2 regions of the Shewanella halotolerans genome follow, and region 1 is predicted to be linked to the other one. Evidence: riboswitches for the same ligand, from Rfam matches in the RefSeq annotation. Region 1 holds a riboswitch; the other holds the start of a gene.
What was found. A riboswitch is a leader RNA that binds a small molecule or an ion and turns the genes downstream of it on or off. The one in region 1 is predicted to bind cobalamin.

Region 1 (15,713 bases):
AAAACAGCCTGCATCTGCCAGATAACATACTTAATTTCCTAAAAGAGCATAAGTTCTTCTCGCTGATCATTCCTAAGGCCTTCGGCGGCCTGGAATTCAGCCCTTATGCCAATTCGACGATTGTGGCCACCATTGCCGCCAAGAGTTCGGCGGTGGCGGTGACCGTCATGGTGCCTAACTCTTTAGGTCCTGGCGAGCTGCTGATGCATTACGGTACTCAGGCCCAGCAAGATTTCTGGCTGCCGCGTCTGGCCAATGGCCAGGAGATCCCCTGTTTCGCACTAACCAGCCCAGAGGCGGGCTCGGACGCCGGTGGTATTCCCGATATCGGCACAGTGACCATGGGCGACTACCAGGGCGAGCAGGTGCTCGGCCTGTCTGTGACCTGGGACAAACGCTACATCACGTTAGCGCCTATCGCTACCGTGTTGGGCCTGGCCTTCAAGGTGGAAGATCCACAAGGCCTGCTGGGCGACAAGGAGCAGCTGGGGATCACCTGTGCGCTGATCCCTAAGTCGCATCCGGGTGTCGAGCTGGGCAACCGCCACGATCCTATGGGTTGTCGCTTCTATAACGGCACCACACGTGGTGAGAATGTATTTATCCCAATGGACTTCATCATAGGCGGTCAGCAAAATATCGGCCGTGGCTGGCAGATGCTGGTGGCCTGTCTCGGCGCTGGCCGCGGCATCTCGCTGCCGGCTCTTGGGGTCTCGGTAAGCCAGGCGTCATTCAAGTCGTCGGCTGAGTATGCCGCGGTGCGTGAGCAGTTTGGCCTGGCCATCGGCAAGTTTGAGGGGATCCAGGAGAAGCTGGCGGATATCGCCGGTAAGACCTATCTGCAAGAGGCGATGCGCGTACTGACCACCGAAGGCCTGGGCCTTGGGCTCAAGCCCTCAGTCGTAACGGCGATGGCCAAGTACCATATGACGGAGATTGGCCGCGACGTGCTGAACTCGGCCATGGATATTCAGGCCGGTAAGGCGATTCAGCGTGGTCCGCAGAATACCCTGGCCTCTGGCTATGTGGCGCAGCCTATCGCCATCACGGTGGAAGGGGCGAACATTCTGACCCGAAACCTGATGATCTTTGGTCAGGGCGTGATGCGCTGTCACCCTCATCTGCAAAGCATGGTTGAGGCGATTCACAGCGATGACAAAGATGCCGACAAGACCTTTAACCGTATCTTTAAGCAGACTGTGGGTTACAGCGTGGGCAACAGCCTGCGCGCCTTCCGCCTGGGTCTGCTGCCTTTTACCGCCGATGCCAAGTCAGAGCTGAGCGAGGTGGTGGAATATGAGAAGGCAGTGCACAAGCTGGCGTCGAAACTGGCCGTGTATGCCGATTTTTCTCTCTTGGTGCTTGGCGGCAAGCTCAAGCAGGCCGAGATGCTGTCGGCGCGTCTGGGGGATGTGATGAGCTACCTGTACGCGGCCATGGCCTCGATTCGCTACTACGAGCAGAAGGTGAGCAGCGAGCATCGTGCCCAGGCCAAGCCTTACTTCGAGTACGCCACCCGTTGGGCACTGGTTAACGCCGAAAATGCCCTGTTGAGCTTCCTGGATAACTTCCCATCTGCAGCGACACGTCAGCTGATGAAGCTGATCACTGTGACCTACTCGCCTAAGATGAAGAAGATCAACGACGACCTGATCCGCGAACTGGCCCATGAGGCGCAGCTCAACACCCAGATCAAGCGTCAGCTGACCCATCTGGTGAAGCCGGTACCGGGGGATGGCAACGACATCAACCAGCAGGCTTATCTGGCGAAGATCGCCTGTCTGCCGCTGCTGGCCAAGGTGAAGAAGGGGCTGAAGCAGGGGTACTTCAAGTCTGGGGTGAGATTCGCCCAGACGCTGGACCGCGCCCGCGAAGCCAAGATCATCACAGAGGGCGAGCACAAGCAGCTGCTGGACTATAACCTCAAGCGTGAGCGCGCCATTCGTGTCGATGAGTTCGACTTCGACATGCAACTGATCAGCGACAAGGCGGCGCTGAAGATAGCCTAGCCTAATGGTTTAAGTCTGATCTGCTTCGTATCAGCAGAAATGCCAAGAGCCGCCCTAGGGCGGCTTTTTTGTGTGCCGATGTTGCGACTATCTTCGTCGCTGCTGGCGCGATTATCGAGGGCCATAACCAGCACTTGAAAGTGTGCCACACCTCCTTTATCGCCGAGATCATCTGCAGATAGAAAATAGGGTATGATGGCTGCGGGCAATTTTATGGGCAGGCGAGTGCTAAAACGAAACCAGTATCGACGTGAGGGGCCAGACTATCGCTGCGGCGAGCAGGCGAGCTTTCACGACATCAAGGAGGTGTTTGGCCTCAATCATATTCGCCTGGGCAGCTGGGTGGAGGAGGAAGAGAAGCATAAGGCGGCCAACCTTATCTTCGACGCCTTTGCCGATCTCGCCTTCATGTTAAAGCTGCCGCCCAAGGCCATGGGGCTGAGACAGACGCTGAACCTGGCCTTCGGGACAGGTGGGCAGATGGGCGTGCAGGCCCACTATATGCCTGCTCAGAGAGAATTAGCCCTGGCAAAAAATGCCGGTGCCGGCGCCCTGGCACACGAGTTCTGGCACGCCTTCGATCACTATATCGCCACCAAGGCCTTCGAGATCCCATCGACGGGCATCGCCTTTGCCAGTCACTGCTGGCTGGCCGAACACACGCCAGTTGTTCATCCCCTTAACGATCGCCTGATGCAGCTATTTGCCTGCGTCTTGCTGAGCGGCGATGGCCAGGACAGCCACGAGTATGTGCGCCGCGCCGTTGCGCTCGACAGGCAGCAGGGGAGGCAATACTTTTCCAAACCCACAGAGATGATGGCTAGGGCCTTCGAGGCCTGTATCGAGTCCCATCCCGAGATCCGCAATCCCTACCTGGTCAACGAGACCCTGGACTCGCCGCTGGCCAAGGCAGGTGGATACCCTAGCCTAGACCATAGAGAGAGCATCTATCGACAGCTACTGGCCTATTTCGGCCCCTTGGGTGATGCCTTGGGGCGCGAGGGATAGCCTTAATCTACCCAGTGCAGCACGTCGCGTATGATGGACCACCTGGGTTTAGGCTCGCTGGCGCCTTGGCCTAGCATCCAGTAGTTGTAGAGCCGCTCTTGGTGGCCATCCACCTTGCGCAGCTTCTGCCAGTTGTTGACATAGTTGAGCAGCGACTGGTTGTCCTGGGCGACCGCGTAGGCGATAGGGTACTTCGCCTTGTACTCCAGCGGCGCTATGCCATAGCCGGGGAAGAAGAGGGTCCAGGCGGAGCCCGCCTCGGCGCTGATCACCACGGCATCATACTTGTCGCCCTTCTGACGGAAGAAGTCCTTGTAGCCCTTAATCTTGACGAACTTAAGGTTGGGGTAGAAGGCCTTGGCATCTTCTATGATGTCGCTGTGCTCCACGTAGGCTATGGTGGTATCTTGCATCGCCTTTATCGACTGGTTGCGCTTGAAGCTGTTGACCTTATGGTCTTTGGTAGCGATGGCGAGGTTGAGTAGCAGCACTGGCTCCACATAGCTCAGCTTATCCATCTGCTCGATATCCATCGCCAGGCCCGACATGGCGATATCGAAGAAGCCCGCGTCGAGGGAGGCGGCCAGCTTGTCCTTCTCGAAGGGGATGAACTCGACCTTGACCCCAAGATCGTCCGCCAGACGATTGGCCATGGCGCTGTCGAAGCCCACCAGTTGTCCGGCGTTGTTGTAGTAGCTAAAGGGCACATTGCTGGGGATATAACCGACCCTCAGCAGGCCGCGTGCGCGGATGGCGTTGACATCGGCGATAGGGCGACTGGCGCTCTGACCCAACACCGGATATTGCTTGCTTACCTTGGTCGGCACCTTGTCGGCCACCTGCATGTTGGCGATAATGCCGCTGGTTACCTCTGGGCTATGAATAAACAGCCCCATGCCGACGCGGCAGACGATGAGGGTGAGCACCACGCTGGCCCCCACGCCTATGGCCATCTTGAGCAGTTGCGGCGGCCTGAGTCTTAGACGCTTCTCAAATAGCGCCACCGTCAACAGTGTCAGGGCAAACAGGTTCATCACGGCGGTGATGGAGTTAAACTTGCCCGTGATGAAGCCTGACATCACAAACAGCTGGAACAGATCCTTTGGCAGATGCACCAGGTCCAGCATGAAGGGGATCGCCACATAGACGCTGCCAAACAGCGACAAGACGCCGCTGATGGAGAGCGATGGCAGGGCGCTGAGCTCTATCGGGGTGCCGTTAAACCAACCGGCGAAGAGCACGAAGAGGATCACCGTCAGCTTGCCTATGTTGGGGAAGGTGAAGGCGATGGGCACCAAGATCTCCACCAAGGTTTCGGCATCGTCGCTCAGGCTCTGATGCTCGCGCATGATCTGCTTACACTCCTCGACGATCACCGGGATGACGATGAAGATGTTGCCAGTGGCAAAGGCGGTAACCAGGCTGGACTTGCTGATCCTTAGCGCCTGGGCGAAGGTGACCGGCGTCAGGGAGGCGACTATCCAGGGCAGTACCCAGAAGGTGAGCAGCAGGCAGAGGACGAAGTAGCTGATGAGATAGACCTGCATGCTGGCAAACTCATCCACCCCCATGGTGCCAGCGGCCGAGGCCGACATGGCGAAGATCCCTATAGGCAGTACTTTCACCAGCGCCTGGGTGATCTTGGAGAAGATCTCGCTGCAGGTGTGCATGAAGTTAATGATCAGCTGCTTGTTATCGCCCTCCATGCCAATCAGTGCCAGCCCCATGGCGATGGCGAAGATCACCATGGCGGGCACATAACCCTCAGCCATCGACTGGAAGGGGTTGGAGGGAATATAGAGCTTAAAGTAGTCGATGGCCGCGGCGGGCTCGATGGAGCTGGTACTGAAAAAGGAGGCGGTCTCGACAAAGGGAAAGGAGAGTGGCATCAGGGCGACCAGTAGCAGGCCAACAGCCCAGAGTAGTAGCATGATGACGCCGGCGCGGCTGAAGATCAGGCTGGCGGTGGCGCGCTTGAGTTTACCTATGCCCCCCACCAAGGAGACCAGAATATAGGGCAATACCGTCATCTGCATCAAGAGGATCACGCTGGTGCCTATGCTGCTCATCCAGCCGACGGACTCTCCGAAAAAGAGCCCCACCGCAAAACCGACAAACATGGCAACGAGCATCTGGGTTGAGCTGGTCATGGCGAGCAGTTTCTTTAGCACGAGAGTCATTCCCTTTTTACGTATGCTGAGTTTCCGACTGCCTGATTATAAAAGGGGCCGCGGCTTGGCAAAAGGCTTTCATCTCAATCTGTTGCGCAGCAGCACAATTAATATCTGGGCAGATAGTGGTGGCCAGCCTCATGCCAAGGCTGGCCCGAACGCTTGATGCTAGCCTCTCTCGCTAGAGGGAGAGCAGAGAATGGGACGCCTGAGGGATAGTGCGCTTGGCCTCGGGGTCGAAGATACAGATGCGATCCCGCCCGGTTTCCTTCGATTGATACATGGCACTGTCGGCGTCGTTGATCAGCCGCTCCAGCTTATAGCCCGACATCTGAGTATCAGTGATCCCAAAGCTGGCGGTGACCTCAAACTCATGGCCGGTGGCGCTACAATCAATCCCGGCAATCGCCTTACGGCAGGCCTCGGCCAGCTTAACCGCCGTCTGTAGATCGCAGCCGGGCAGGGCGATACAGAACTCCTCGCCGCCGATGCGGGCGAAGATATCGTTCTTGCGTCCCTGAGCCTGACAGGCCTTGGCAACTTTTTTCAGCACCCAGTCGCCAATGGCGTGGCCATACTTGTCGTTGATCTGCTTAAAGTTGTCCAGATCGAACAGGATGTAGCTGAGGTCTACCTCGCTGCTCTCGCAGTAGGTGAGCGCGCTCTGGGCTACCTGGGTGAAGTGGCCGCGGTTAAACACATGGGTCAGGGCATCGTATTCCGCCAGCTGTTTGAGGCGCTTTTGAATGGTCCAGGACTTATAGGCCCAGAAGCCCAGCAGGGTGATGATGGCGATCAGCAGCGAGATAAACAGCCGGTTGTTTTCCGCCTGGGTCTTCGCCAGTTGCTGCTCGGTCAGCAGCAGGTTGTTCTGTCTGTCCAGCAGTTTGATACGACTCTTCTGCTCCGCCGCCTGATGCTCGGCGAGCTGGAAGGCCAGATGCTTGGTCTTGATATCGTCCAGATATGCTTTGTCGGCCTGGGCGTACTTGACGTGATAATCCAGCGCCGCCTTGTAATTGCCGCTGAGCTCGGCGATCTGATAGAGCACCTTGTAGGCGGTAACGACCGCCTGAGTATTGCCTAAGCCCTTTGCCAAATTGACAATTTTCTCTGCCAATAAGCGAGCCTCACCTATCTTGTGATCCTGCAGATAGGCGCTGGCGAGGGTGGCGTAGACCTCGGCGATAAGCCTTGGGTAACGGGTTTTCTCTATGGTTTCCAGTGATGGCTTGAGTTGGCCATAGACCTCTGCCGTATTTCCGTCTCGCAGGTATTTAGTGGCGATAAAAGAGTGGATAAAGCTCTCCATTATCACCTCTTCGTCACAGCTGTCGACCGCGGCCTGCAGGCTGGGGGAGTCGACCTCGAGTTGATTGAGGCCAAGCTGCGCCTCTATGGCTAAGCCATTGGCTAGGCAGGTGTTTCTTTTCGATGGTTTGCTGCTTCTTAGTTTTTCGGCGTAGCTTAGGCCTAACTCATACTGCTCAATCTGGTTGTAAAAAATGGCGGCGATGGCCAGTCCGCTCTGAACCGTTTCGGGGTCCTTTATCTGCTCGATAAATTGAAAGTTTTTGGAGAGATGCGTCAGGCCTTTGGACCAATCCTGGGAGATTGCATAGATGTTGATTAAGGTTTGATTGGCCCGGAATTTTAGTGTTTCGTTGGCGTTCGAGTTAAGGATCTTGTTGAATACGTCGATGCTCTGCGCTTGCTTGCCTTGGTAGGTCAGCTCATATCCGCGCAGGTAGTCTAAAAAATATCTCTGTTGTGGATTGAGTGATTCCTTTTCTAGGGTATTTAGCAGCTCAGAGAAGGCTTTTGGATTGCTGCTCTTAAGTTGATCCGCCTGAGTTAAGGTCGCGTCAATATCGACTTCTTCAGCCATAGACTGGCTGAAGAAGAATATTAACAATAATAATAAATATCTGACTTTCATCTAAATAGTCTGAATAAGATTATTGGTTAACTGCGCTGGCCTGTTCCTGTTCTTCGTTTTCATTATTTTCATCTTCTTTCTGCTCATCTTCTGCCGGCAGTAGGAAGGCGACGACGTCAGGACAGATATCCAGCTGTTCATGCAGCGCTTCTGTGTCGTTGACCAGTAGCGAGTTTTTAATTTCAGCCGCGACATCGGCAGCTAAAATTTCTTGTGCTTTAGCGTCTTGGTTTTGTAGCGCCGCATCCTGACCCATGCGTTCCAGTAGTTGAATAATGTTCGACATTGTTCTTCCTTAATTGTTGTTGGTGGTTAGTTTGTTATTGATTAGTTTTCGGGTATTAGGGTGTCATCGACTCGGTGTGCCGTTTCAAGTTTAGCCAGCTTCTCCAAGATTGTAGGGTTTGGCCGCATCTTTTCGCTGGGCGGGATCACCAGGGTGGTATGCATGAAGATCTCGGCATCGGCCAGGTCCCGTAGCGGCAGAGTGTGTTTGCGCACCTTATCTATGGGGAGCACGGCGGCTTCGTAGAGGATCACCTGATGATCTAAGGGGTAAGTCTCTGCCAGCAATTCAATCAGCACCTGACGATGGGCCTTGCCGGTGGCGAATCTGGCCATGCTTTTGTCGCCTGCCAGGCCTATCTGCCAGAGGATCAGGTAACAGGAGGGGTCGAAGCGCCGCTGGTAAAACATAAACTGGCTGGCTTCAAACTGCTGGCAGCCAAATTGGCCTGGGTCTATGCCGAGGTCGGCGATGAGGCAATCTTCGGCGGAGATGCCGGGCACCATGACTGCCTCGAACCCTTCGGCGTGCGCCGCCTCTATGGATCTATGGGGCGCCTGGGCGAATACGCCGGGGTGACCGTAGAAGGCGCCGACAACTTTCTTGCCTTGTCTGACTTCTGCCAGAATGGCGTCGACCATCTCTCGGTAGGTGATATGGCGTGACTTACCCTCGCCGTAGTAGACCTGTAGCGAGCGTACGTCTGGGTGCATCTCCTGTAGCCAGAGTTCTACTATGCCGTTTGAAACGCCCGAGAAAACGACGTCGGCTTGTTCAATATAGCTGCGTGCCAGCGGGCAGATATGGGCGCCTAAGGTCATCCCTATGCCGACACAAGCCAGGCTTCCCGCCATGAATTTGGGTCCTGATGTTATGCATGTTAATTAAGGGTTAAAGCTAACAGCAATTTCTCTGTTTTAAAACCGCTAATTGCCTTGAATTGAATACTTATTTCGACCTTTTATAGTGGTGTGAATCGGCGAAGCAGGATTTCATCTGGTGAGCCTCTTTTGCCTCTGTGGATGCCAGGGGCAAAGCATCTGCGTCGAACACAAATCCCAGCTTCTTGACGAAGCGTTCGGTGGCGAGGTTCTTGGCGGCAAAGTTTGCCAGGATACGCGTCACGCCTAGCTTAAGATAGGCATACTCCATTAGTGCCCCCATGGCTTCCTCCGGGTAGAGTTTACCGTTGGCTTGGGGCATCAGCATTATGCCTATCTCGGCCTGGGTGCGATCCTTGCCCTGCCAAGTGAGCCCCTGTATGCCGATAGCGTGCTGGCTTCGTTGCTCCACTATCGCCCAGTTCATATATTGGCAAGCAGGTGCAGCGCCAGAGAGTGCCCGGTGCATCTGGCTCAAGGCTGTTTGAAACGCCCTGTCGGCCTGGGCCTGGGTGAGCGGCGCGCCGATATGGCGCATCACCCTCTCGTCGCAATAGAGGCGGCGATACAGCGCCTTGTCTGTCTCATTTATCGGGCGCATGGTCAGGCGCTCGCTAGCAAAACCATGGTCTGCCAGGTAGTGGGTTAGCCGCGAGGGCAGCGCGGAGGAAGGCTGCTCCCTTGAGGGGAGTTGCTTTGATGAGAAGGGTTCATTATCTGGCATGCTGCGCCTCGGATATCTGCAGCGGTCTCTGCTTGGCGAAGCGGATCACCCCCTTGTCGTCCACCGAGCGGTCGAACACCACATAGTAGGCACTCATCAGCGGCAGACCCAAGATGGATTGATCCGGCCAGTTGGGCAGCTGCGACAACAGCTTGAAGCAGGCCTTGCCCTGAGTCGGCGTGTTGATCTGCCAGTAGTGCTGCGGCGTGACGCGGATGGCGATGGGCTCGCATCCCGGTGGACAGTCGGGATCGTCGCAGCTCGGCGCTGCGTCATGCTCGTTTCGCGGGCCGACAAAATAGAAGGTGAGATCCGGCCAGCGCTCCAGCTGTAGCTCTGCCATGTCGATACCTGTCTGCTGAAAGGCGATTTCACTAAAGGGAGCTATCTGCTGGGTGAACTTGGGGTCTATCGCTTCCAGGGCCTGAGTCAGCGCGCCAAACAGGTGACGGGTGAGTACGATTGCCGAGGCGCCCGTGTCTATGATGGCGTTGCTCTGTCCCCTAAGGGTATCGCAGATATGCACTCCATGGGTATGTAGGTGCTGGCCGTCTGGGCAGAGTGCACTAGTGTTTGATGGTGCGTTATCTGGCTGGGCGTCGCCTGCTTTTGGCGCTTGCTCTGCTGACTCGTGCTCCGCTAATGCTTGCTGCTCTGCATCCTCTACAGATTGCGTCAGCAGGCTGGGGATCATCTCGCCATCGCCGACCCTAAGTCCCACCAGATTGACGTTGTAATATCGGTTTTCGATCACCTCTATGGTCTTAAACTCGCCCTGGTACAGCTCGGTATGTTCCTCGCCGCCACCTAAGATCAACCAGCCCTGGTTGAGGGGATCCTGGCCGAGGAAGGCGAACTCGTTGGCGCCGTTGGGGGCGAGCACCTCTTTGCTGGCCACATGTATGCTGGAGCGGCGGGCGAAGAAGGCAAACTTGTTAGGGGTCAGGCCGTGGCTGGTCAAATTGCTGAAATAGGGAGGCAGATCATCTGTGGGCTGGGTGCGCAGAAAGCGCTTAAACTGGCGCAGATCTTCGCTGTTGAAGCTCGTCTCGGTCGCCTGATGCCACTGGGAGTCTTGCGCGGTGAGCGCGCCCGGACCCATGGAGAAGTCCTGCTTGTCCTCGGTGAATATGGTCTCCGTGAGAATCGGGCGATAGTGCTGGCTGCACAGGTGGATCTCCTCATCGAAGGGCCAGGGGAAGGTAAGTGCCGGGGCTATGCCGTAGTGATGAAAATAGTTCTTGAGATCATAGACCTTGTTAAGGGCGTCGTAGGCCAGACCTAAGATGCCGTCGGCATCGGCAAAGCTGGTCTCCTGGGCAAGAGATGACACCACGGCCACAGGACACTGCTCAAGCACAATTGGATGATGGGCGTGGGGAATATGGTCGTCATGGAGATCGAAATCTATCGCATCCTCACGAATCCCCACCCGGGTGTAGACCACTGGGCCGTCCCAGCCACCTATTCCGTAGAGCACTTCCTGGGCGAAGCTGGTGGGAGTGAGGGCAGTGTCGCGCTCCTCGACATAGTCGCTGCCGGACACGACCAGCGTGCTGCTGCCGGTATCTAAGATCAGGTTGAGCGGGTGCTTCTCGGCGCCAATTCTTAACTGGGCACTGTAGCCACCTTTGGCATACACATTGACGAGAGGGACTTTGAGGGTGCGGGGGGCATTGGTGGTTGAACTCATCGATGACCTTTGGGGCTAAGGGAATTCATATAGTTGTTATATAAGTGATTGTTTTACCCTATCCAATCAAGAGGGTCAATTTAAGGAAGACGGTCGAACATCAATTGGGAAGAAGTTAAGAGAGCCTTTGCTATTGGCTTTGTAAATTTTAATTAAGATTAAAAAAGTAATCCAAAGCGTCAAGGAATTTTTCAGTCTTAATTTTTGAAAATCATCCGCTCCCTCTGGGTAACTTTGTAGTAATATCTGCTGGAAATCACTGGTGTTTAGTGATTCACACTGCAAATGGCCGCAGATTGTTATCGGTTTGTTGGCTATCTTTGTTTGCTATCTGGGTGTCGCAGCATTGAGGAAGAGGTAGATAAAATGGATTTTTCACCACAGGTATTCACTCAGGCGTTGGCCAAAAGGCTGACGCTTGGCCTGCTCGCACTGCCCCTGTTCGCACAGCCCTTGGTCGCGACCGCCACCGAGCTGGCACAGATGTCATCGCAGGCCCATGTTCAGCCCAGTCAATTGACGATCTTCAGGCAGAATCTTGGCCTGCATTTCCCCGCCAACTGGCGCCTGGCCTACAGTGAGCAGCGCGGCGATATGTTTTCGGCCGAGTTTGTGCCCGCCCAGCAGCTGCTGGCCCATTGGTCGTCGCTCTACTGTGTGCAGGGGTTTAAGGGGATGGCGGAGCGTATCGACCCCGAGGCCTTTCTCGACGGTTTTGCCGAGCAGTATCGCCATACCTGCGAAGGTGAGATGCAATACCAGAAACTGGGCGCCAGCGAGCTTGGCGGTAAGGCGAGCTATAGCGCCATGTTGACTTGCGATAAGATGCCGCAGACCCACAGAGGCGAGCAGGGCATAGATAAGCCGGTCGGCGAGATAGGTCACTATACTGTGATTGCCGGCAAGGAAGATCTGTTTCTGCTGCATCAATCGGCGCGGGGCGAGGCCTTGCTATCCCTCTCCTCCCTTAAGATAGCGCCGCCCATCGAGCGTATCGCCGATATGTCGGGCCTGCGATAACGCCTGCTTGGCCCTTGCTTGCGACGCTGCTTTAGCCAGGGCTAACAATGGCCGCTTTTGTGGTTGTTTTTAGGCCAATTTGTTGTCATGTTAGTGAAGTTTTAGGCGCTCGCCCTTGTCCTTACCGGGAGCTTTCTCGGCAAGGCGCGGTGAGTTCTCACTCCTTCACACATGATTAACGGGCCATAATGAAAAATAATACTCTGCTCCCCCTCGTCGCGCTGACGGCTGCTCTCTTGTCGCCATCCCTGTTTGCCAAAGATGTGACAGTGATCCATGCCGGCACCCTGCTGGCCGACCCGGCCGCCAAGCCGCTCAGCGAACAGACCCTGGTGATCACCGATGGTAAGATTAGCCAGGTTGCCCCCGGTTATCTGAGGGTCGAGACCGTCGCGCCCGGCGCTAAGTATGTGGATCTCAAGCAGGGCTTTGTGATGCCGGGTCTGATGGATATGCATGTGCATCTGCAAGGCGAGCTGGGGCCCAAGAATGATAGCCAAAGACTTAGGATGTCAGATGCCGATGTGGCGATGCAGAGCGCCTACTTTGCCAACAAGACCCTGATGGCGGGCTTCATCACGGTTAGGGACCTCGGCGCCAAGCCGGAGCAGATGTATGCCCTGCGTGATGCGATTGCTAAGGGGTGGATAGACGGGCCGCGGATCATCGCCTCGGGCGGGGTGTCGGTGACCGGCGGTCATGGCGATGTGGACGGCATGAGCCCAGATCTGCTGGATAAGTTCACCACTAAGACCATCTGCGACGGCCCCTATGACTGTCGCCGCGCCACCCGCCGCGCCATCAAGTTTGGCGCCGATGTCATCAAGATCACCTCTACCGGCGGCGTCTTGTCGGATACCGACACAGGCACGGGCCAGCAGATGAACGACGATGAGATCAAAGAAATTGTGGCGACGGCCCATGCCCTTGGGCGTAAGGTGGCCAGCCATGCCCATGCGACAGAGGGGATCAACGCCGCCCTGCGCGCCGGGGTCGATAGCATAGAGCACGGCAGCTACGCCGATAAGGAGAGCATCAAGCTACTCAAGAAGAATGGCGCCTTCCTGGTGCCCACCCTGTTGGCGGGCGATACCGTGGTGCATATGGCCAAGGAGTCTGACTTCATGTCGCCGGCCATCAAGCAGAAGGCGGTGCGAGTGGGCGCCGATATGACGGCTAACTTTACCCGCGCCTATAAGGCCGGGGTCAAGATTGCCTATGGTACCGACAGCGGCGTCTCGGCCCACGGCACCAATGCGCGCGAGGCGGTGTTGATGAATCAGGCGGGCATGAGCAATAAAGATGTGCTGATCTCGGCCACCATCAACGGCGCCGAGCTAGTGGATATGTCAGATAGCCTGGGCACCCTGAGTGTCGGCAAGCAGGCCGATATTATCGCGACCCAGGGCAACCCGCTGGAGGATATCTCGGCCCTGCTGGATGTGGGATTCGTGATGAAAGGTGGCAAGGTGGTGAAGTCGCGCCTGTGAATGAAAAAAGATTGTCATTAAAATTCAATTATATTTTTTAAACTATTGATATATTATGACACTTATCCAATAGGGGGCTTAGGAATGGCCCCCTCTTTATTGGAGTTTTTCAGTCAATTTACGTAAACAAAGGGAACTATATGGAATATTTTATTGGTGCGTTGAAGAAGTTTGCTGATTTCACCGGTCGTGCTCGTCGCAAAGAATTTTGGATGTTTACCCTGTTCTACATCATCTTCTATGCCGTGGCGGCAACCATAGATGTGGTGACCGGCCTGTATATGCTGAGCGGTATCTTCTCGCTGGCACTGCTTATCCCAACTCTCGCTATCTCGGCCAGACGCCTACACGACACCGGCCGTTCGGGCTGGTGGCAGTTGATCGGCCTGATCCCGCTTATCGGCGCTATCGTGCTGATCGTCTTCTATGTACAAGACAGCGTTGAAGGCAATGAATATGGTGAAAACCCTAAGGCATTAGCCGAGGCGTAACTTTCCCCTATCTGCGATGAAGGAGGCTTAGGCCTCCTTTGTTGTTTTTAGGGAGTAATGCAGCCCTTGGGTGAAGATGCCGACTCGGGCCATCATGGGAGTATTAGACATTTATACGTGTAGACGTCTATAATGCCCGCGTTCTGTCACTGGAGCCGGGAGAGAGCCTCTCCTCAACGCCGCACATAAGCCGCGGGGCCGAGGGCAGAGCGTTACCAAATTTAGTCAACCTTATGTGGTGCCCTGGCCAAAATGGCACAAGGGATAATCGGGAAGCCAGTGAGAATCTGGCACTGCCCCCGCAACGGTGATAGGTGAGAGCTGGGTGCGCCATGCCTTTAACATCATGGCGTTAAAAAAATCTAAGCTCGTCGTTTAAACCCTTTGTTTAGACTTAGCCTCAGTCCGGAGACCGGCCCTTAAGGTGATTTTGAGATTTCGGCGGGCAGATCTCGAAATGCGACCCTGGCGGTTTGATGGACTGCGCCCAGTCGTGACGCCTTGCCCTGTTTCCCTTTTAGGAGTTAAAGGAAAATGGGTACACAACCTAGTAAAATTGCGCTACTGCTTGGCGCCTGTCTGGCCGGAAGTTTTCCTGCTTTAGCGGAAAGTTCGGGCACCCCAGGGCCTGTGGATGAAACCATCACGGTTATCGGCCGCAGCGAAAACACCCCTATCAATATCGCGGCTAACGTCAACGTGATCGACGCTGCCGCCATCGAGCTCAGCGGTGCCACCAACCTCACCGACTTGCTGCGCGGACAGAGCGGCATTCAGGTGTCAGATTCAAACTCGGGCGCCGTATTTGCCATGCGAGGTTTCAGCGCCAGTCAGGCGGTCAACAACACCTTGATCCTGATCGATGGTCGTCGCCTCAATAACATCGATATCGCCGCGCCAAGCATCGGCGCCATCGGGCTCAATCAGGTGGAGCGAGTCGAGATCCTCTCAGGCAGCGCCGGTGTGCTCTATGGAGACCAGGCAGTTGGCGGGGTGATCAACATTATCACCAAGGCGCCGAAAGATAACGGCGGCAGCCTGCAGCTCTCTGGCGGCAGCTTCGACACCTTTGAGGCCAAGGCCGAGGGGTCGGTCGCCATCAACGACAACTGGCGCCTCTATGGCGCGGCCAACCATCTCAAGAGCGACAACTATCGCGATCACAATGCCAGCGAGACCAGCTCAGTGCTGGGACGCCTGCAATATGACGATGAGGTGCAGCAGTTCTTCGCCGAGGCGAGTCACTATGACAACCACCGCGAACTGGCTGCTGCGCTGAATGATGATCAGATCAAGGAAAACCCAAGACAAATGGGTGATCTACAGCGAGGCGACCTCTTTATCGATGCCTACCTGCATGAGATGACCACGGCGGCCCGCACCGGTTATCAGCGACAGCTGAATGAGGCCTGGTCGCTGGGCGCCGACCTTAACTACAGCGACACCCTGACAACCGGGCTCAGCACCTGGAATACAAGCCGCCGCGATACCCGCTCTCTGCTCGAGTTTAAGCCCAAGGCTGTGGCTAACATCAAGACGGATAACGGCGAGCTTAAGCTGGTGACCGGTCTGGATGTAAGCCGCGGCGAGGCGACATTTAGCAATCGCAGCAATGTGCAGAAGTTGGCTAGCGCCTATCTGCAGGCGACAGTGCCTCTCACCGAGAGTTTCAGCTACGTGGTGGGCGGTCGTTATGCCGAGGTGACCGATGAGCTGGTGGACGGTAAAGCCTATCCAAATGGGATCGATCTGGATCAGGACGCCCATGCCTTCGAGCTTGGCATCAACTATCGCCCGAACCAGCAGCATAGATTCTACCTGCGCGCCGACGATAACTTCCGTTTCGCCAAGGTGGATGAGCAGGCCTATACCCCGGCTAGCATTCAAGGACTCAAGCCGCAGACAGGTCGCTCCTACGAGGCGGGCTGGGATCTGCTGCTCGAGCGTAATACCCTGCGCCTGAGTGCCTATCGTCTGGATCTCGAAGATGAGATCGTCTTC
Region 2 (15,713 bases), 210 kb from region 1:
ATTGTGACTAAGTAGTTAGCTAGTGCGACTAAATCACCAACTTCTTGTTGATTTTTTTGACTGTCTTTTACATTTCTTAGGTACTCATTGACAGTATACTTTGAACGAGGGATTCTCTTCCCTGTAGCATCGTAGGCATCTTTAAAGGTCAATTCAATAGTTATTCTAGTTCCACCATATAATACTGCGTGGGATACGCCGAATGTAACAGATGTATTATCCTTGAATACAAAATTTACGTTTACACTCATTGGGTTAGATAAAGAGATTATGCCTTTTCCAATGCCAAAGTTATTCCTTATTACTGCCCATTGTGAATCTGCAACTGAATATTGCTCTTTCATTTCAGGCATATTGTTAATCAGCTCTGTTGCATACCCAGTGAAATCTTCTTTAGCTTCTAGAGCCGTGAAAGCAGAATCAAAGCTGCCATCTTCTGGCAAAACAATAGGCGAGCTAAAAAGCTCTTTTTGAGCTTTCATTTGTGCAGCTAAAATTTTTAGGATAGGCGTTCCCATTGTTTGAGCTAATTGGCTATTTGGGCCATGAGTTGTAATGTGCTTGGCCCAGTATTCAGGTCTATAACTCTCTTCGTCCCAATCACTTCCACCACTACTTATGGTTCTATATTCATCAATCGTAATTTGACTATTTTGAACATCATAGACGTATACTTTATATGTGTTTGAATTACTTATATCACTGGCCATGAGGCTTTTTTGTGCCGCAGTACAATCACTGCAATCTACGATTGCATTCGTTTGAGCTTGTGCAAATAAAGATGCAAAAAATAGTATTAAAGTTGAGGGGATTTGTATTAGTTTATTCATGTTCTACATACTCCTTTATTGAGAACAGATTGTTGTTTTTACATATATCGAATGTAAAGGAAGGGTAATATCCTGTCAACCCATAAATATTAATGGTTTTTTGCTGTTTTTGTAGGGGGTTATTTTTAAATATGTTTGTTTTGAATTTGTTTTGAATTTGTTTTGAATTTGCTTTGGGTTTGTTTTGAATTTGTTGTTGGCTTGCTGGGGCATTTTGTTTCTTATGTTGGTTTTTTGACAATTCTTATATTTTTTGAGGATAACGCACTCAATGGGTTAAATGTATAGACGTTGTGGGTACCGGGTGAAGATGGAGCGAGTAAAAGGCTGACCAGCATAGGGCTAGCATTTTATATTGCTATGGTGAGCATCATTTTATCTGGGCTAATATTTTCTAGCCTGTATCCCAGCTCGTTTATGGGCATAATCACTCAAAGTTTTCTAAATGCCATAGTTTACACGCTTGTAGTGGCGATTCCCTTCATTGCCCTAGAAAGGTATTTAACTCAAAAAGGTATCCTGTTAGATACCAATGACCAGGGTGACTGACCCTTCAGAATAGGTTAGATGCTACAACAAGTCCCCATCGAAGTTGCCGAAGGGCGTTGGAATAAATCGGGTGAGGCGGGCATGGATGCCCGACTAGCTTCCGCAGGTGCATGGATGCATCCTTCGGAAGCGGTAGCGATTTATCCATAAGCACGAGGCTCCTAATCAATGCATGTAACTTCGTCTGGGGCGGCAGGGGAGATGCAAGAGGGGGATTGCTGTTGATCCCCTTCTTGCTCGGGTGTGGGTTGAAGACCCACGACTTTCCTCGGCCGCAAGGCCGTATGAGTTAGTGAGGCGAAGCCTCTGGACTCAAGTTCAAACGAAGTTTAAACAATCACAAGGAGTCTATGTGATGACTCCAGATCACTTCCCGTTAAATATCATAATCGAGTACCGGCGCCAACCAACGCTCTGTCTCCTCAACACTCATTCCCTTACGTTTGGCGTAGTCCTCCACCTGATCCCGGCCGATATTGGTCACGCCGAAGTAGCGCGACTGCGGGTGGGCGAAGTACCAGCCGGAGACGGCGGCGGTGGGGAACATGGCGTAGCTCTCGGTGATATTGAGATCTATGGTCTCGTCGGGCTTTAGCAGCTCCCACAACAGGCCTTTCTCTGTGTGATCCGGGCAGGCGGGGTAGCCTGGGGCCGGACGTATCCCTTTGTATTTCTCGCGAATTAGCGCCTCGTTATCCAGGTTCTCATCGGCGGCATAGCCCCAGAACTCCTTACGCACCCGCTCGTGCATCCGCTCGGCAAAGGCTTCGGCCAGACGGTCGGCCAGACACTTGAGCATGATGGCGCTGTAGTCGTCATGGTTGGCCTCGAAGCGGGCCACATGCTCGTCGATGCCGTGTCCTGCGGTGACGGCGAAGCCGCCCATGTAGTCGGCGACGCCAGAGTCTTTCGGCGCGACGAAGTCGGCGAGACAGAAGTTGTCGTTACCGACACGCTCTATCTGCATCCGCAGATGGTGAGTGGTCATCTCGACCTGGCTGCGGCTCTCGTCTGTGTAGATCTCGATATCATCATGGTTAACCGTATTGGCCGGGAAGAGTCCGATGACCGCCTTTGCCGTAAGCCATTTCTCTTCGATGATGGTTTTGAGCATCGCCTTGGCATCTTGATAGAGCTTGCGCGCCTCTTCGCCCACCACCTCGTCGTCGAGGATCTTGGGGAAGTGGCCGTGTAGCTCCCAGCTGCGGAAAAATGGCGTCCAGTCGATGCGATCGACCAGGTCTTCCAGCGGATAGTCGTCAAACACCTGTCTGCCCAGTTGATTCGGGACAAAAGGCGTATGGGCGTTCCAGTCTTGCTGGCAGCGGTTTTCCCGCGCCGCCTCGAGGGAGACGATCTGCTTGCGCTTGGCCTGTGAATTACGTTTGTCGCGCATCACCCGGTATTCCTCGTAGGCGGCATCTATGGTCGCCTGGCGGGTCTCCTTGTTGATCAGCTTGGCCACCATGGGCACGGCGCGCGACGCGTCGGCGATATAGATGGCACCTTCGGGGGCGTGGGGTGCGATTTTCACTGCCGTGTGGATCTTGGAGCAGGTGGCGCCGCCTATGATGGAGGGAATATTCAGCCCCGCCTTATGGAAGGCTTTGACGTTGTGCACCATCTCATCCAGGCTCGGGGTGATAAGCCCCGACATGCCGATGATATCGACATTTTCCGCCTTGGCGACCTCTATGATCTTCTCGACCGGTACCATGACGCCGAGATCCACCACCTCGTAGCCGTTACAGGCCAGCACCACGCCGACGATATTCTTGCCTATGTCATGCACGTCACCCTTGACCGTCACCATGAGGATCTTGCCGTTGGATTCGCCCTCGACTTTTTCCGCCTCTATGTAGGGGTTGAGGTAGGCCACCGCTTTCTTCATCACCCGCGCCGATTTCACCACCTGGGGCAGGAACATCTTGCCCGAGCCAAACAGGTCGCCGACCACGTTCATGCCATCCATCAGTGGGCCTTCGATCACATCCAGCGGACGGCTGGCCAGCTGGCGCGCCTCTTCGGTGTCCTGGTCGATAAACTCTGTGATCCCTTTGACCAGGGCGTGCTCCAGCCGCTTGTTGACCGGCCAACTGCGCCACTCGAGATCTTCCTTCTTGGCGCCCGTGGCGCCGTCGCCACGGTACTGCTCGGCGATCTCCAGTAGTTGTTCTGTGTTGTTTGAATCTTCCACCGGGCAGGGCAGGTTCTGCACCACGGCCTCCACCCTGGCCTTCAGTTCGGGATCGATATCATCATAGATCGCCAGCTGCCCGGCGTTGACTATGCCCATGTCCATCCCCGCCTGGATGGCGTGGTAGAGGAACACGGCGTGGATCGCCTCGCGCACCGGGTTGTTACCGCGGAAGGAGAAGGAGACGTTGGACACCCCGCCGGAGATCATCGCGTGGGGCAGGGTACGTTTGATCTCGCGGGTTGCCTCGATGAAGTCCACCGCATAGTTGTCATGCTCGTCGATGCCGGTGGCGATGGCGAAGATGTTGGGGTCGAAGATGATATCTTCCGGCGGGAAGCCCACCTTATCCACCAATACCCGGTAGGCGCGGGTACAGATCTCTATTTTGCGCGCCATGGTGTCGGCCTGGCCAACTTCGTCGAAGGCCATGATGATGGCCGCCGCGCCGTAGCGTTTCACCAGGGTGGCCTGTTCGATAAACTTGGCCTCGCCCTCCTTAAGGGAGATGGAGTTCACCACGCCCTTGCCCTGGATGCACTTGAGCCCGGCCTCGATCACCTCCCACTTGGAGGAGTCGATCATGATAGGTACCCGGCTGATGTCGGGCTCGGAGGCGATAAGGTTGAGGAACTTCTGCATCACCTCGACGCCGTCCAGCATCCCCTCATCCATGTTGATGTCGATGATCTGGGCGCCGTTTTCCACCTGATCCCGGGCCACCGACAGCGCTTCTTCATATTCGCCCGTCTTGATCAGCCGCAGAAACTTGGCCGAGCCGGTAACGTTGGTGCGCTCGCCCACGTTCACAAACAGCGAGTCGGCGTCTATGGTCAGCGGCTCCAGGCCTGAGAGGCGACAGGCCACCGGCAGATCCGGCAGCTGGCGGGCACCGTGCTTGATGACGGCGGCGCGGATCGCCTTGATATGTTCTGGGGTGGTGCCGCAGCAGCCACCTATGATGTTGAGCAGGCCTTCCTCGGCCCAGGGGCCGATCACCTCGGCCATCTGCTCCGGGGTCTCGTCGTAGCCGCCAAACTCGTTGGGCAGGCCAGCATTGGGGTGCGCCGATACATAGCACTCGGCGATCTTCGACAGCTCCTCTACATAGGGGCGCAGCTCTTGCGGCCCCAAGGCGCAGTTGAGGCCGATGGAGAGCGGTTTCACGTGGCGCAGTGAATTGTAGAAAGCTTCTGTAGTTTGACCCGTCAGGGTGCGGCCCGAGGCATCGGTAATGGTGCCCGAGATCATCACAGGCAGACGCTGGCCCAGCTGTTCGAACAATGTCTCGATGGCAAACAGCGCCGCCTTGGCGTTGAGGGTATCGAAGATGGTTTCGACCATGATGATGTCGGCGCCGCCCTCGATAAGGGCCTGGGTCGACTCGATATAGGCTTCCACAAGGTCGTCGAAATGGATATTACGATAGCCAGGATCGTTCACATCTGGGCTGATGGAGCAGGTGCGGTTGGTGGGGCCGAGAACCCCGGCCACATAGCATTGACGGCCGGTTTCGGCGGCAACTTGGTCACAGGCGGCGCGGGCCAGTCGAGCGCCCTCTAGGTTTATCTCCCGTGACAGCGACTGCATCTCATAGTCGGCCATGGCCACCTGGGTGGCGTTGAAGGTGTTGGTCTCTATGATGTCGGCGCCCGCCAGCAGGTAATCTCTGTGGATCTGCTTGATAAGCTCGGGTTGGGTCAGCACCAACAGGTCGTTGTTACCCTTGAGATCGCAGGGCCACTCGGCAAAGCGTTCGCCGCGAAAGTCGGCCTCCTCCAGCTTGTGGTTCTGGATCATGGTGCCCATGGCGCCGTCGAGGATCAAAATTTCCTTATTGAGTCGCTCGCGGATCGCGTCGTTAATCTGCCTTACGTTTCGAACAGGGGATTGGGTCGCCATAACTTTCACCTACTTCAACTGACCTATTGCCTAAACTGCCGCGTCTATCGATTTGACGTGCTATTTTTATTTTGGATGTATAAACGTATAGACGTCTATACTAATCGACTTATAATACCCAGGGCAAGTCAAATGAGTATAAGCGTAAACACGGATGAAATTCGAGGGCTACGCCGCTGCGTCCTGTTTAAACCGCATTGTATGGAAAGGCTGACAAAGATATTTAATTTGAAAGTTTTTCAATGTGTTAATTGTCTGGCGTTGCCAAGCTTATTGCCATAAGGGTATGCTGCTAGCGACTTAACTTGAAAAGGTTTAATGCTGCAGTTATGACGCAAACGACACTCTATTTGATGCGCCACGGCGAATGTGAAGGCGGCAACCTGCTGCGCGGCCATAGCGATCAACCGCTTACAGAGATAGGCTTCGCCCAGATGCAGCTGGCCTATGCCAAGCTGCCCCAGACGGTGGACAGGGTGATCAGCTCGCCGCTTAAGCGTTGCCGCGTGTTTGCCGAACATCTGACGACTAAGAATCAGGTGAAGGTGGCGCTGGATGCCGGGCTCAAGGAGATCTACTTCGGCCGTTGGGATGGTCAGCCTATCCCTGAGCTGCATGCCGATCACGGCGAGGAGCTGAGTGCCTATTGGCGGGACCCTTGGGCCAATCCACTGCCCGAAGGGGAGCCCATGGCTGAGTTCGAGCAGCGTGTCGACGAGGTGGTCGAGCAATTGGTGCATCAGCATAGTGGTGAGGCCTTGTTACTGCTCACTCATGGCGGCGTGATACGTCACCTGATGGCCAAAGCCCTGGGGGTAGAGCGCGCCGTGGGCTTCTATACCCGGCTGAGCCTGGACTATGGCAGCGTGGTCAAGGTAAGCCACTATCGCGATAAGGCGGGAGAGGGCTACTGGCGCCTGCACTGGCACGACGCCGAGTAATTGATTTGTTAGCCCGAGTAGCAGCCCGCTTGCCAGCGGCGCGAAATTTAGCATAATAACCGTGCGTGGGGACCGCCTGCGCCGGGAGTATGGTGTCGAGATCGCCAAGGCGATAACTCGGACTTAATAGGGAATTGGGGAAGGCCTTGTGCCGCTAGCCCAAACTGTACCCGCAACTGTGAGTGTGTTACCTAGTCGAACCCGACCTGGTCGCCATTAGTCAGGATACCTGCCTACTCTCCAACCACTATCTCAAGCGGGTGACTTGAGGGAGCCTATAGATGAAGAATACCTCGGGGTCGAGTCTGGCCCAAGGGCGAGGGCGCCTCGGCGTCGTTTCCCGGAGGGCGCGACCTTGAGCGCCCCTAGTCAGCCATCACAAACAGAATCATTCCTGTCTCACGGCGCCAGTGACGGTGCTATTTTAGGTACGGACACAGGTGCTGGTGCAGCCATCGGCGATGGCGCCTGTGCGCGCCCGGCGCTGTCGGTGCGGGATCTTAGCTGGCGCTGCGGCGAGCGCGCCATCCTCTCTGGGGTCAAGCTGGATCTGCTAGAGGGTAAGATGCTGGGGATCATAGGTCCCAATGGCGCTGGCAAGTCCAGCCTGCTGCGCTGCCTCTATCGTTTCCTTACGCCTAGCAGCGGTGAGATCCAGCTGTTTGGTCAGCCCATCGCCAGCCTGAGCGCCAGGGCCTTTGCCCGCGAGGTGGCCGTGGTGTTGCAGGACACGCCCCAGCATTTCGACATGACCACGGCCCAGCTGGTGGCATTGGGGCTCACGCCACACAAGGCCGCCTTCTCCATGACCACTAAGGCCGACCGCCTGGCGGTGAGTCAGGCCCTGGAAACCGTGGGGCTCAAGGAGCGCGCCGGACAGACCTACGCCTCCCTGTCAGGGGGCGAGAAGCAGCGGGCGCTGATCGCCCGCGCCATAGTGCAGCAGCCCAAGCTGTTGATCCTCGACGAGCCCACCAATCACCTGGATATCCGCTATCAGATCCAGATCCTCGAGCTGCTCAAGGCCCTCGGGGTGACTGTGGTGATTTCGATTCACGACCTCAACCTCGCCAGCGCCCTGTGCGATCAACTTTTGCTGCTGGATCAGGGGAAGGCCGTGGCTCAAGGTTCGCCCAAACAGGTGCTGAGCGAGGCGCAGATCGCCAGGGTATTCGGCGTCTGCTGTCAGGTATCGCCCCATCCACAGCACGGCAACCCGCAGATTAACTATTTCTATGGCTATCACCTTCACAATGCTGACCAGAGTGCTCTGCATGGCAATGGCTTGGATGACCTGCCCCTTGAGGCGAAGGAGGCTAACCATGATGAGCGCTAGCCTGAGTCTGGGAAGAGGCTATAGCCCGCTGCAACAACTGGCCTTCGTCTGCCTGGGGCTGCTGACACTGGCGACTCCTGTGCTGGCGGTGAGCTTCGGCGCGGCGCAGATAGGCGTCGCCGAGGTGCTTGATGTGCTGCTGGCCAAGCTGAGCGGCGCCGACCCCGGCGGCGTGACTGCAAGAATATTGATTGAGCTGCGCCTGCCGCGCATCCTGCTGGCCTTCATCGCCGGCTTCGGTCTGGCCCTGGCGGGTGCCGTATTGCAGACGGTGACACGTAATCCCCTGGCCGACCCTTATCTGTTTGGCATCTCCTCGGGCGCCAGTCTGGGGGCGGTTGTGGTGATCACCCTGCTGGGCGGTGTCGGCGGCGCTTTGGCCAGTGTCGGCCTGCCGCTCGGCGCCTTTATCGGTGCCAGCCTGGCGGTGCTCATGGTGCTGGCTCTGTGCGGGCGGGATCTGAACACCCAGATAGAGCGCATGTTGCTCTCCGGGGTGGCGATCTCCTTCCTGTTTGGCGCGCTGGCCAGCTTGATGCTCTATTTCTCCGGGCCGCAATCGGCCGCCTCTGTGCTCTTCTGGAGCCTGGGCAGCTTTGCCAAGGCGAGTTGGCAGATGCTCTGGCTGCCCTGGCTGCTGGTGTTGGCGGCGAGCGCCATCCTGCTGCTGCTTAAGCGGCAGATCCTCGCCATTCAGGCGGGGGATGAGACCGCCCATACCCTGGGCATTCGGGTACAGCGCTTACGCCTCGTCAGCCTACTGCTCTGCTCGTTGATCACCGCCGTCCTGGTGGCCAACTGTGGCGGCATCGGCTTCGTCGGCCTGATGGTACCCCACATGGTGCGCCTATTGCTGCCCGGGCGTTTCGCCCTGCTGCTGACGGCCCTGGTGGGCGGCCTGTTTATGATCTGGGTGGATGTGCTGGCCAGGTGTCTGCTCAGCTATCAGGAGCTGCCGGTGGGGATCATCACGGCTGTGATAGGCAGCCTCTTCTTCCTGTTTATCCTGGGCGGCAAGCGTGGCAACTAGCCCAGGTCCTCTGTATACGGAAAGAGAAGAGTATGGAAGGAAAAGCGTATTGAACTATGCCAGCAAAGAAGGTGTGGATTGGAAAGAATCGAGAATGAGGGCGAGCGATATGAGGTACCAGTATGTTTGAAGTCACTGAGGTAAGTAGCGAGTTCGATGCCAAGATCCAGCAGAAAATAGACACTAAGACCAAGCCCCTCGGAGCCCTCGGCGCGCTCGAGACCCTGGCGATGACTATCGCTCGGGTGCTGGGTCCAGACAAGCCGCAAATAACCAAACCAACCCTTTTGGTGTTTGCCGGCGATCACGGTATCGCCGCCTCCGGGGTCTCCATCGCACCTAGCGAGGTGACCACCCAGATGGTGATGAATTTCCTCAAGGGCGGCGCGGCCATCAATCTGTTCTGTGCCCAAGGGGGGATCACCATGGAGGTGATCGACTGTGGCATCGCCCAGGAGATCCATGATCAGCCTAAGCTTATCAATCACAGGCTGGGGGCCGGCACAGCTGCGATTCATCGCGAGCCCGCCATGACCCTGGGCGCAGTCAAACAGGGCTTCGCCATGGCCAGGGAGCGAGTCGCGCTGCATCACGGCCGCGGCTGTAACCTGATCGCCTTCGGCGAGATGGGCATAGGCAACACCAGCTCGGCGGCGGCCATCATGGCGGCGCTGATGGGGCGCGAGGCGGCCGAGTGTGTCGGCCGGGGCACAGGCATAGATGCCGCCACCCTGGCACGCAAACAGCTGCTGGTGGAGCAGGCGCTGCATCTGCACCGCGAGCAGCTTGACGACCCCTATGGTGTGCTGGCCTGTCTGGGTGGCTTCGAGATAGTGCAGATGGCCGGTGCCATATTGGCGGCGGCGGAGCTGAAGATGCTGGTGCTGATCGACGGCTTCATCGCCACGGCAGCGGCCCTGGCGGCGGTGACCATAGCGCCCCACGCCCGGGACTATATGATCTTCGCCCACGAGTCCGGCGAGCGCGGCCACAAACTGATGCTGGAGCATCTCAATGCCCAGCCGCTCTTGTCTCTTGGACTGCGTCTCGGTGAGGGGACCGGGGCGGCGCTGGCGGTGCCTCTGGTGCAGGCGGCGGCCACGTTTTACAACGAGATGGCCTCCCTCGAAGAGATGGGCATTTCGATTTAGCGGCAATAACAATCTAAGGAACCAAAAGGGAAAGCGCGAAGATGTTTGCCAGAGAGTTAAACCTGTTTTTTATCGCCATGGGCTTCTTTACCCGGATCCCCATGCCTGCATGGGTGGAGGTCGACAATGAGCGGCTCAATCAGGCCAGCCGTTACTTCGCCCTGGTCGGCGTGCTTGTCGGTGGCATCTGCGCCCTGGTCTATAGCCTGGCGACTCAGGTATTGCCCATCAGCGTCGCCATCCTACTCGCCATGGTGGCCGGGCTGCTGCTCACCGGTGGCTTCCACGAGGATGGCCTGGCGGATACCGCCGACGGATTCGGTGGTGGCTGGCAGGTGCAGGATAAGCTCACCATAATGAAAGACTCGCGTGTCGGCACCTATGGCGTGCTCGCCCTGGTGATTAGCCTGCTGTTCAAGTTTGTGCTGCTCAGTGAGATTGCCCTGTTCGATGGCGATCTTGTGATGGCAGCCTTGGTGGTGGGCCACTGCCTGAGCCGTATGGTAGCGGCCTCCTTAATCTTCACCGAGACCTATGTACGGGATGACGACAGCAGCAAGAGCAAACCTCTGGCCCAGTCGCAGACCCCCAACGAGCTGGGAATTTTGCTGTTGACCGGCATCCTCACCCTCTGGCTCAGCGGTATCGCCTCGGCGCTCTCGCTCTGTTTGGTGTTGCTGGCGGCGCGCCAGCTGCTGGTACGCAGTTATCGCCGTCAGATCGGCGGCTACACTGGCGACGTGCTGGGGGCGACCCAGCAGATGATCGAGCTGCTCTGTTACCTGTTTATCCTGGTGATCAGCCTATGATGCACCTGGTTCTAGGCGGCGCCCGCAGCGGCAAGTCTCGCCATGGCCTTTCCCTCGTGGCCGATTATGTGGCCAAGGGTTATGAGTGCCTGTTTGTGGCCACCGCCCAGGGGCTGGATGAGGAGATGCGCGCGCGTATCGCCCGCCACCAGGACGAGCGCCGTGATGATGGTTTGCCCTGGCAGACCCTGGAGTGTCCGCTACACTTGAGTGCCTGTATCGAAACTCACGCCAGGGAGAAGCGGGTGATCTTAGTCGATTGCCTCACCCTCTGGCTCACCAATCAGCTACTCGAGGGCGATGACTGGCCGAGCGCTAAGGCGGAGCTGCTGCGCGCCTTGGAAACTGCGCCAGGAGCTGTCGTGCTGATCAGCAACGAGGTGGGCTGCGGCGTGGTACCGGCCGACCCCTTGAGTCGCCGCTTCGTCGACGAGGCGGGCTGGCTGCATCAGGCGATCGCTCAGCGAGCCCAGCAGGTGACCTTGGTCACCGCGGGTCTGCCGCTGATCCTCAAGGATGAGACGAGCCAGGGCGCCAAGGAATAGGAAGAGTAGCCAATGACACCAGATAACTTAAGTAATCAGCCCAACCAGAGTAAACAGAGCAAGCAGGGCAATAGCAATCAAGAGACAAGTGGCAATATCTTGATGGTGCAGGGCACCACTTCGGATGCGGGGAAGAGCACCCTGGTGGCGGGCCTGTGCCGCTACTTCGCCCGTGAGGGGCGCAGGGTGGCGCCCTTCAAGCCGCAGAATATGGCGCTCAATAGCGCGGTGACCCTTGACGGCGGTGAGATAGGCCGCGCCCAGGCGCTGCAGGCCGACGCCTGTTATCTTTCGCCCCACACAGACTTCAACCCCATACTGCTTAAACCCAACTCGGACACCAGCTCCCAGGTGATAGTGCAGGGTAAGGCCCTGTCCCACATGGAGGCCCAGACCTATTTTGGCAAAGACAGCCAGGGTTATCGCACCAAGGCGATGGCGGCTGTGCTGGACTCGCTGTCACGCCTGGAGCAGCAGTATGAGCTGATCTTGGTGGAAGGGGCGGGTAGCCCGGCGGAGATCAACCTGCGCGAGGGCGATATCGCCAACATGGGCTTCGCCGAGGCGGTGGACTGCCCGGTGATCTTGATCGCCGACATCGACAAGGGCGGGGTGTTCGCCCATATCGTCGGCACCCTGGCACTGTTGTCAGCATCCGAGCAGGCCAGAGTCAGAGGCGTGGTGATCAATCGCTTTCGAGGCGACATCTCTCTGCTTAAGCCTGGCCTGGATTGGCTAGAGGCCAGGATAGACAAGCCCGTGCTGGGCGTCTTGCCCTATCTTAACGATCTGCATCTGGAGGCCGAGGACGCCCTGGATGCCCGTCAGGTGAGCAGTGGCAACACTCGCTTTCGGGTGTTGGTGCTGGTCTTTCCCCGCATCAGCAATCACACAGATTTCGACCCCCTTAGGCTGCATCCGGAGATCGACTTTCGCTATCAGCAGGTAAACGAGGCGTTCGACGGTCAGGCAATTGATGTCGATCTCATCATACTGCCCGGCAGCAAGAGTGTGCGGCAGGACCTGGCCACCATGGTCGAACAGGGCTGGGATCGCGCCCTTAAGCGCCACCTGAGATATGGCGGCAAGGTGATAGGCATCTGTGGCGGCTATCAGATGTTGGGGCTGGCCATCGAAGATCCCCAAGGGGTCGAGGGCGAGGCTGGCGACAGCGATGGCCTGGGGCTACTGCCCATAGTCACAGAGCTGACCCCAAACAAGCGTCTGGCTCAGGTTAAAGGCACGATAAAACTGGCGGGTGAGCGCGCCAGCATAGCAGGTTATGAGATCCACTGTGGCCGCTCCAAGGTGTTGTCAAAGGCGACCAAGCCCCTTGTCCTAGAGAGTGACGAGGGCAATCAGTTTAACGAGGGCTGTTTGTCCAATGATGGCCAGATCCTGGGCAGCTATCTGCATGGTCTGTTCGACAGCCCTGCGGCCTGTGCGCTGCTCCTTGGCTGGGCTGGGCTCAGCAGCGTGGCCACGGTCGATCCTGAGGCGATCAAACAGGCACAGTTAGATCGCCTGGCCGATACCCTGGCCGAGCATCTGGACATGGCGAGGCTGAGCGCCATCCTCGCCGAGACGCCACTGAGGCGTCCAAACAAGAATAATTAACTAAAGGAGAGAAGATGAGCGCGGACAAGCAGGCGGAAAACCAGGCGGAAAATCAGAAGGCCGAGCGTCATAAGGCACGCCAGCAGAAGGTGAAGGAGGCTGTAGACGCCAAGATCGCCAAGGCCCAGACAGAAAAGGGCGTGCTGCTGGTGATGACGGGCAACGGCAAGGGCAAGACCACGGCGGGTTTTGGCAACATCACCCGCGCCGTCGGTCATGGCAAGAAAGCCGCCGTTGTCCAGTTTATCAAGGGCAATTGGCCCTGCGGCGAGCGCGCCGTGCTGGAGAAGGTGGGAGTCGAGTTTCATGTGATGGCCACCGGCTTTACCTGGGAGACCCAGGACAGAGAGAAGGATACCCTGGCGGCGCTGAGTGCCTGGGAGGCGGCCGAGACCCTGCTGAGCGACGACACCATAGACATAGTGCTGCTGGACGAACTCACCTACATGGTGAGCTATCACTATCTGGATCTGGACAGGGTGCTGACGGCACTTAAGAACCGTCCGCCCATGCAGCATGTGATTATTACGGGACGGGCCTGTCACAGGGCGATTTTGGAGCTTGCGGATACGGTGAGTGAGGTGCAGCCCATAAAGCATGCATTTGAGAGCGGAGTTAAAGCCCAGCTCGGCTTCGACTACTGAAAATTGCTATTGCAGTGCTCAATTGCGGCGTTGCGTCCTCATTCACGGCTCGCCTACCAGTAGGTATGTCTTCGCCGTTTATTGCGGGGCGCCTTGCACTGGAGCACTTCATGGCGCAATTTGGCTTTCTGCCTGTTTGCTCCTGTGGCGGTATTGTCTGCGCGGGCTTAGCCACAGAAGCAAACAGATTGAAATTCTCCTGCGGTGATCGGCTGGATAGATATTAATAAAGGGAAAATGAATAGATGAAGATGAGGGTTAAGCTGTGGCTGATGTTGGCCTTGTTGCTGTGTGTGCCTGGGCTTAAGGCGGCGCCTGCAAATCGGATCATCGCCCTGTCGCCCCATGGGGTGGAGATGCTGTTTAGTATCGGGGCGGGGGATAGGGTGGTCGCGACCACAGATCACGCCGATTTTCCCGATGCGGCCAAGGCGATCCCGCGGATCGGCGGCTACTACGGCATACAGATAGAGAAAGTTATCGAGCTCGACCCGGATCTGATTGTCATCTGGGGCGGCGGCAACAAGCGCGAGGATATCGAGCGCCTGACCCAGTTGGGTTATCCCATCTATAACAGCGACCCTAAGACGTTGGAGGCGGTGGCTGACGATCTGCTGGCGCTGGGTAAGCTGACCGGCAAGGAGCGCGAAGCGGAGCGGGTGGCCGAGCAGTACCTTATCGGCCTTAAGGCGCTCAGTAAGGAGAACCGGGCCAAGGCGGCGGTGCGGGTCTTCTATCAGCTCTGGTCCGTGCCCCTGATGACGGTGGCCGAGGGCAGCTGGATTGAGCAGATCATCCAGGTCTGCCACGGCGAGAATGTGTTTAGCGACGCGGGTAACGAGTATCCCCAGGTGAGCCTGGAAGCCGTGCTGCTCAAGCAACCTCAGGTGATTCTGCAGAGTCAGGATGAGGGCAATGTGCGCGGCATCGACTGGTCAGCCTGGCAGGAGATCCCGGCGGTGAAGCAGCGCCACATCTATCAACTGGATGCCGACCTCTTGCATCGGGCGACTCCAAGGGCCATCTTAGGGATTGAATCTTTGTGCAAGGCCCTGGACAAGGCGAGATAAACACAAACTAAAACTAAAGCTAAAACAATGCGCTAAATAATAAGGAGATAAATGATGACTATGCTACTGGCCTGCCTACTCTTTGCCATGTTGCTTCCCTACCTGGCCAAGGTGCCCGTGGCCATGGCGATGGCCAAGCAGGGTGGCTATGACAACGCCTATCCCAGAAGCCAGCAGGCGCAGCTGACCGGCTTCGGCGCCCGCGCCTTGGCGGCCCACCAGAACGCCTTCGAGTCCCTGCTGATCTTCGCCGTGGCGGTGCTGACAGTGATCGCACGGGACAAGGTCGACGACACAGTTGGTCTGTTAGCCCTGGTGCATGCGCTGGCAAGATGTGCCTATCATCTCCTCTACCTGCTGGATAAGAGCACCCTTCGTTCGCTTTCCTGGTTCGTGGCCATCATCGCCGCCTTCGCCATCTTCGCCCGGGCGTTTTAACTCCTTCCTCAATACTCAGCAAGTGTGTTCGCCATGTGCGCAGTCCTTTACCCTCAGTGGTTGGGGGCTGCCGCTTACTGGCTCGCTAATCTTCCAAGTATTTTAACGCTCTATCCACGCTTTATCATATGTCCGTACTTTCTCGTCTGTCCGGCTTTCCTCATATGCGGACACTCGGGGAAAATGACCGGACACTTTTGCGGGTGTCCGCGGACACTTTCATGGAATACTTAGCGGACATTTCTGTATAAGTTGTTGAAAGTTAATGGGTATAAAAGTTGGCACGGCAATTGTAATCCTTATGGGCAGAAATCGACTCGGTCGAGTAACGGACACTGTTAGGGATAAACAATGATTAAAGATACCAGCGCACAAGATAAGCAAGTTGCCCCCAGCCTGGGACGTCGCATCAAATGGCCTGTCACTATCGGCGCAGGCGTTCTCCTGGTTTCTGGTCTGGTGTGGGCCAGCGTCAGTGGCAGCAGCGTGAGCGAGTCTATCGACCGTAGCGAGCTGCGTTTTGCCACCCTGGAACGCGGCACCTTAGTGCGTGATATCGCCTCTACCGGCAAGATAGTCGCCGCCAACGCCCCTATCCTCTATGCCCCAGAGAAGGGCACAGTGACCCTAATCGCCAACCCGGGTGACAAGGTA

Region 2: it holds a riboswitch for cobalamin, as region 1 does, so the genes downstream of both, K0H81_RS03695 (ABC transporter ATP-binding protein) here and K0H81_RS04625 (TonB-dependent receptor) in region 1, are expected to answer to the same signal.

Annotation. Positions count from the first base shown of each region.
Region 1 covers NZ_CP080417.1:1,030,025-1,045,737, forward strand. The annotation lists gene K0H81_RS04570 (acyl-CoA dehydrogenase) at 1-2,009, shown strand, start outside; gene K0H81_RS04575 (CLCA_X family protein) at 2,235-3,017, shown strand; gene K0H81_RS04580 (cation:dicarboxylate symporter family transporter) at 3,020-5,197, opposite strand; gene K0H81_RS04585 (GGDEF domain-containing protein) at 5,370-7,076, opposite strand; gene K0H81_RS04590 (hypothetical protein) at 7,147-7,413, opposite strand; gene K0H81_RS04595 (SAM-dependent methyltransferase) at 7,455-8,267, opposite strand; gene K0H81_RS04600 (GNAT family N-acetyltransferase) at 8,362-9,018, opposite strand; gene K0H81_RS04605 (pepsin-like aspartyl protease) at 9,008-10,711, opposite strand; gene K0H81_RS04610 (hypothetical protein) at 11,078-11,731, shown strand; gene K0H81_RS04615 (metal-dependent hydrolase family protein) at 11,920-13,221, shown strand; gene K0H81_RS04620 (DUF805 domain-containing protein) at 13,362-13,712, shown strand; cobalamin riboswitch at 13,931-14,147, shown strand; gene K0H81_RS04625 (TonB-dependent receptor) at 14,247-15,713, shown strand, end outside.
Region 2 covers NZ_CP080417.1:818,377-834,089, forward strand. The annotation lists gene K0H81_RS03680 (hypothetical protein) at 1-830, opposite strand, end outside; gene metH (methionine synthase) at 1,756-5,478, opposite strand; gene K0H81_RS03690 (histidine phosphatase family protein) at 5,808-6,419, shown strand; cobalamin riboswitch at 6,492-6,670, shown strand; gene K0H81_RS03695 (ABC transporter ATP-binding protein) at 6,775-7,755, shown strand; gene K0H81_RS03700 (FecCD family ABC transporter permease) at 7,742-8,785, shown strand; gene cobT (nicotinate-nucleotide--dimethylbenzimidazole phosphoribosyltransferase) at 8,908-9,936, shown strand; gene K0H81_RS03710 (adenosylcobinamide-GDP ribazoletransferase) at 9,978-10,745, shown strand; gene cobU (bifunctional adenosylcobinamide kinase/adenosylcobinamide-phosphate guanylyltransferase) at 10,742-11,290, shown strand; gene K0H81_RS03720 (cobyric acid synthase) at 11,303-12,907, shown strand; gene cobO (cob(I)yrinic acid a,c-diamide adenosyltransferase) at 12,922-13,551, shown strand; gene K0H81_RS03730 (cobalamin-binding protein) at 13,797-14,621, shown strand; gene K0H81_RS03735 (MAPEG family protein) at 14,676-15,059, shown strand; gene K0H81_RS03740 (efflux RND transporter periplasmic adaptor subunit) at 15,411-15,713, shown strand, end outside.